2 linked regions of the Paraglaciecola sp. L3A3 genome follow. The protein of the gene in region 2 binds, or shares a complex with, the protein of the main gene of each other region. Links are inferred from orthologs where the notes say so. Each region holds a gene or a part of one and is shown on either strand. Other genes may lie near its edges.

Region 1 (3,076 bases), 950 kb from region 2 along the record:
CGGTCTGTGATATTTATCTTTGATACGCCCAGCCAAAATACCAATCACCCCTTGGTGATAATCAGCTTGGTATAACACCAAGCCATAAGGTAAATTAGCGGATTCAATGTTTAACGAATCAAGAGCCTTTACAGCTTCTTGTTGCATCGAACTTTCAATTTCTCGTCTTTCTCGATTGAGACTATCGAGCTGCACCGCTATCTGTCTGGCTCTGCCTGAGTCATCAGTCAATAAGCATTCTATCCCCAAAGACATATCATCTAAACGCCCAGCAGCATTAAGTCTTGGCCCCACGACAAAACCTAAATCAGAGGCCACCAGACGACTTTTGTCTTTGCCCGCGACTTCTAAAATAGCTTGGATCCCAGGTCGACATTTATCACTACGGATACGCTGTAATCCTTGATGCACTAAGATACGATTATTTTCATCAAGGGGCACCACATCGGCCACTGTGCCTAAAGAGACTAAATCTAAAAGATCAGCTAAGTTAGGCATCGGAATTTGTTTGTTTACAAACCAAGCATTGGCTTTTAATTTGGCTCTTAAAGCCAGCATTAAATAGAATGCCACTCCAACACCGGCTAAATTTTTCGATAAAAAATCACAACCCGGTTGATTAGGATTCACAATAGCATCAGCGTTAGGCAAAGTTTCAGCGGCTAAATGATGATCGGTAATAATTACTGTCATTCCCAAAGCCTTAGCTTTTTCAACACCAGCAAAACAACTAATTCCATTGTCGACAGTCACTAAAACTTCAGACTGTTGTGACGCGGCCACTTCGACAATTTCAGGGCTTAAACCATAACCAAAATCGAATCGGTTAGGCACCAAAAAATCACAATTATTGGCCCCCATACCACGTAACGCCAAAATACTCAGTGCTGTGCTGGTAGCGCCATCAGCATCAAAGTCGCCCACTATCATTATTTTTTTGTTTTCAGCTATGGCTTGACATAATAATTCAACAGCTTGGTCGATGCCGCTCAACAATTGATAATGCAATAATGCTTGGGCACTACGACTCAATTGTTCGGCGTTTTCTACGCCTCTGTCGGCATATATTTGTCTTAATCTTGGGTGAATTGAATGAGGTAGATGGTCGGCATTTTTGTGGATTCTGCGGCTAATTTGCACAGCTGGCATAAAATCATTCCGTATGCATAGAGTGAAGCCGCTTGGACAAACCCAAGCGGACAATAAAAATTACATGATGGCTTTTAACGCTTCTTCTAATTGCTCTGGTGGTTGGTAACCAGGTATAACAGAACCATCAGGCATCACTATATTTGGCGTGCCATTGACGCCCATACTTTGACCAAATGCATATTGCTCAGCCACTTTTGAATCACAATTTTTAGCTGCCACTTGTGAACCTGCTTTAGCGTCATCCATTGCTTTTTGTGGGTTGGCTGCACACCAAACTGAAACCATGTCGTGATAAGACTGCCCACCTAGACCCGCTCGAGGAAAGGCTAAATAACGCACAGTAATACCTAAATCATTATATTCTGCCATTTGATTATGTAATTTACGACAATATCCACAGGTAATATCGGTAAATACATTCACCACATACTTTTCTTTATCTGCTTTATATTCGATCACATTATCTTTAAAGGTTTCTAATCCAGACAAACGAGCGCCAGATAATGCAGCTTCTGTTTCATTACGCATCCCTTCATCAAGATTAAAAATACGTCCTTGCATGAAGTAACTACCATCTTGGCTCACGTAAAATAAACCCTTCTCAGTCATGACTTGTAATAAACCTTGCACTGGTGATTCTGCAACAGAGCTAACATTTAACTGTAACGAACGTCTAATTTTATCCCCTACTTGAGTATAATCTAGCGCTTGATTATTATTTGCCTTAGCCGTTACTGGAGCACTTGTGCTAGCAACCGCAGCAATAGCTCGGTCAAGTGAAATAACAAAAGTAGCGAGGATCAACATACCGACAACACCTATCGATAAGACTTTTACACTGTTCATAATTTTCCTAAATATAAGTCTAATAAGAATAAGACCTTAAACAGGCCAAATAATTTCATGTTCTAACAATAATTAGACATCAGTTTAACGGAATAGCGAGAGTAAACCAAAGGTTTAAAGTTACAGAAAGTAACAGAAGGTTACAACGATCCTAAGGCTGTTATTTGTTTGCCAATTTTTCATCCCTATCTTACATTTCAAAACCAATCGAAAATTTTGATAACTAAGGTTAAGCTATCACCTAACAATCACCTTAGGCCCATGTATGAAACTGTTTATTATATTTTTTGCCTGTTGTTTTATCACTGCATCAGCGCAAGCCGAATGGCACACAGAAAATGCGACTATTATGGGCACCAATATTCATGTAGAAGTATGGGCAGAACAACCTGAATTAGGTACTCATGCTATTCAAACAGTGTTTACAGAAATGCAGCGCATAAATCAATTAATGAGCCCCTATATCGATAGCAGCGAGTTATCAAAAATTAATCGATTAGCCGCACATCAGCCGGTAAAAATATCACAAGAAATGTTCGATTTATTACAACTTTCAGTGGGCCTGTCAGCTGAAACCCAAGGGGCATTTGATATTACCTTCGCCAGTGTAGGATTTTTGTATCACTATCAAAAAAAGCATAAACCCACTCAACAAGATATAGATAAAGCCTTATCAGCAATCAGTTATAAACATATCCAGTTAGATCCAGCAAATACTAGTGTTTACTTCAATCATACTGATGTAAAAATCGATCTAGGGGGGATTGCCAAAGGTCATGTGGTGGACACCAGCATCGAGTTATTAAAAAATCTAGGGATTCAACATGCGTTAGTCACAGCAGGTGGCGATACCAAATTATTAGGGGATAGGCTTGGCCGACCATGGCATGTAGGTATTCGAGATCCACGCAACAAAGAGCGCCAAGCAGTAACGCTTCCTTTAATCAATACCGCCATTTCCACCAGCGGCGATTACGAACGTTACTTCGAACAAGATGGTGTGCGATATCATCATATCCTCTCACCTAAAACAGGTAAGTCAGCATACCAAGTACAAAGTGTATCGATTATAGGTAAA
Region 2 (3,188 bases):
ATCAGCGAAGATTACCGCAAAGTTTATAAATATTGTGATTTTGAGTAAAGTAAAATAGTAATTTTATTATCTGATATCTACCTGACAACAAATTTCGATTACACTTGTTAACACTGCAACTAGTTATAATGAGTATTTAGATGACAATTCACGCAATAGAACATCCATTAATTCAGCATAAATTAGCCTTAATGCGCGAGAAAGGGATCAGCAGTAAAGACTTCCGAGAACTTGCCAGCGAAGTGGGCAACTTACTGACTTATGAAGCAACCCGAGATCTTCCTACTGAAACTGTGAAGATTGAAAGTTGGAACGGAAAAATGCTTAACACACAAAAAATAAAGGGCAAAAAGATTACTGTTGTGCCTATTTTGCGTGCTGGCTTGGGTATGTTAGATGGTGTACTCAGATTGATCCCAAACGCAAAAATCAGTGTGGTTGGCTTATATCGAGACGAAGAAACACTGCAACCCGTGGCCTATTTCGATAAAGTAGTAAAAGATACCAAACAGCGTACCGCTTTGATTGTTGACCCTATGTTAGCCACTGGTGGTACGTTGATCGCCACTATAGATTTACTCAAAGAAAAAGGCTGTAAAAAAATTATGGGCTTGTTTTTAGTCGCTGCACCTGAAGGATTAGCCGCTGTGCAAGCCGCGCACCCTGATGTAGATATTTATACCGCAGCTATTGATGAAAAGTTAAATGACAAAGGTTATATCTTGCCTGGTTTAGGCGATGCGGGTGATAAAATATTCGGTACTAAATGATCGCAGCATTTACTAGCGGTAGTGAATAATTAGTACTACCGCTAGTAAAAATCTAAATTTGGGTTATTTAATTTAGAAAGTTATTTACATGCTGGGCAAAAGGTTTTGCTTGCATGTATCCCGTCACCCTTGATGATTGGATTTCTTGGCCATTTAAATCAAAAAACAAAATAGTAGGTAATCCCAAAACAGAAAAGCGCTCTTGGAAGGCCAAATTACTATCGGTATTATCAGTTAAATCAATTTGTAACAGCACTGTATTTTGTAGTGCTTTTACCACTGCAGGATCAGGAAAAGTATATTTTTCAAACTCCTTACAAGCTACACACCAATCAGCATATAAATCGATCATCACAGTTTTACCCTCGGCATTGGCCTCGGCTACTTTTTTCTCGAAGTCTGCTAAGTTGGTCACTTCAACAAAACTGACATGAGTCGAGTCGGCTTTAGATGTTTGGCCATGTTCATTAGTAGCACTAACACTGCTGATAGTTTGATAACCATAACCAGCTGAAGCAAATAAACCTACAAAAATTAATAGTGCTCGTACACCTTTATAAAAAGATGTTTGGCTGCCTTGATTCATTACATAAAAATAACTAAAGGTAGCTAAACCTAAAAGGCTCCAAGCTATATCTGTGGCCATATGGGAAACCAAACGTTCAACAAACATAATGGCCACGGCTAACATCATAAAACCAAAGGTCACTTTAACTATGTTCATCCAATTACCTGCTTTAGGTAATAACTTACCTCCCGTTATACCAAACAGAATGAGCGGGATCCCCATACCTAAACTCAAAGCATACAAAGCAGTGAAGCCTAAAACTAAATCGCCGCTTTGTGCGATAAAAAGTAAAATTCCGGTGAGCGGTGCAGTAGTGCAAGGCGAAGCAACTAAGCCCGAAATCGCCCCCATCACTAATACTCCCAAATAACTACCGCTAGTTTGTTTGTTACTCATAGCGTTTAATTTTTCTTGCCATGAGCTCGGTAATTGTAATTCATAGGCACCAAACATCACTATCGCCAACAAAACAAAAATCACAATTAAACCAATCAAAATAGCCGGGTGTTGCAAACTGGCCTGAAATTGCACGCCTGCCGAAGCCACTATTAGCCCTAGCAGTGAATAAGTTATGGCCATGCCTTGTACGTACACAAAAGACAAAGTAAATGCTCTTGAGGTACTAATCGACTTACCTTGACCAATAACAATGCCCGATAAAATAGGGTACATAGGGAATACACAAGGAGTAAAAGCTAAACCTATGCCTAAGCCTAAAAATAACAATAATGTCCATGGTAAACTTTGTTCACTAGACAGTAGGCTGGCTAACTCAAATTGCTGGGCTTGGGGTGGCTTATCAGTGGGGGCTGTTTCATACGAGTTAGCTGTTTGTCTGGAAGCTGTTGTGGTAACTGGATTGAGAAACACTTCTTTAATGATAGGTTGATAACAAAGACCTGCGTCAGCACAACCTTGGAAACGGATTTTAACTAAACCATTGTCTTGCGCTGAAATAATAGAATATTCAATATCTACTCGCTTACGAAAAATATCTGACAAGCCAAAATATTCATCCTCGATTTGTTCTGCTTTGGGGTATGTCGGCTCAGACAAGTCAGCATTTTTGACCACAGCTTTAAATTGCTTTTTATATAAATAGTAACCATCAGCAATATCCCAACTTAAGGTTAACTTGTCGCCTTCTTGTTTAAAATCAAACTCGAATGCTTGTTCAACTTTTAAAAATTCTGGCTCATCAGAAAATAAATCAGCTAAGGGCTCGTTTGTTTGAGCCAAACTGAAAAATGGCAACAAACAAAAAGCAATAAAGAGGGTAAAAAAATGGCGACTAAATTTCATCTACTGTATTTCTCATATTAGTGTTAGGGACTGTTGGCCTTTGTGTTATAAATTTTGTTCGATCTAAAACGCTATATAAAGCGCAGTATTGATTAACAGACCTAGCTTGTGGCTAAACTTGATTACCCATTTTAAACAGGTAAGCTTAACAAAATATTAAGACCCGTAAACTTCATTCTAACTTTCAACAAGCAGTATGCCATAAGCTTGATTAAATTAGACAAGCCAAGCAACACTCTGTAACAATGCTAACCTTGGTTATTAAAGATTAACGACCAATATCATTACAATACATATTTTATTCGAGGTTTCAGTGGCAAAGTTATTTGTTTTATTCGTGATATTACCCATTCTGGAAATAGCCCTGCTAATCAATGTGAGTGATCAAATTGGTGGTTGGTATACAGTGGCAATTGTCGTGCTTACTGCATTTTTTGGCGCACGCTTAGTCCGCCAGGAAGGTTTAGCTACACTGGCTCAAGCTCAACAAAAAATGCAAGTTGGACAGATGCCAGGACAAGAAATGGCTGAGGGTTTACTGTTGGTTA

Evidence for each region.
Region 1: the proteins of GQR87_RS20950 (region 2) and dsbC are in contact, whole or in part, in a crystal structure (PDB 1JZD), measured with the Escherichia coli proteins. The link is inferred for Paraglaciecola sp. L3A3 from one-to-one orthologs.

The regions. Positions count from the first base shown.
Region 1 is NZ_CP047023.1:4,078,771-4,081,846, forward strand. What follows is about bases 85-2,825. They hold dsbC (bifunctional protein-disulfide isomerase/oxidoreductase DsbC), read right to left. Parts: upstream 1,960-2,825; coding sequence 1,210-1,959; downstream 85-1,209. Other genes in these bases: recJ (single-stranded-DNA-specific exonuclease RecJ), read right to left, coding at 85-1,140; GQR87_RS16985 (FAD:protein FMN transferase), read left to right, coding at 2,264-2,825. In the rest of the region: more of recJ, read right to left, coding at 1-84; more of GQR87_RS16985, read left to right, coding at 2,826-3,076. UniProt on the Escherichia coli protein: Acts as a disulfide isomerase, interacting with incorrectly folded proteins to correct non-native disulfide bonds.
Region 2 is NZ_CP047023.1:5,029,345-5,032,532, reverse strand. The notes cover bases 240-3,092. They hold GQR87_RS20950 (protein-disulfide reductase DsbD), read right to left. Parts: upstream 2,641-3,092; coding sequence 838-2,640; downstream 240-837. Other genes in these bases: GQR87_RS20945 (FxsA family protein), read left to right, coding at 2,954-3,092; upp (uracil phosphoribosyltransferase), read left to right, coding at 240-770. Also shown: more of upp, read left to right, coding at 141-239; more of GQR87_RS20945, read left to right, coding at 3,093-3,188. UniProt on the Escherichia coli protein: Required to facilitate the formation of correct disulfide bonds in some periplasmic proteins and for the assembly of the periplasmic c-type cytochromes.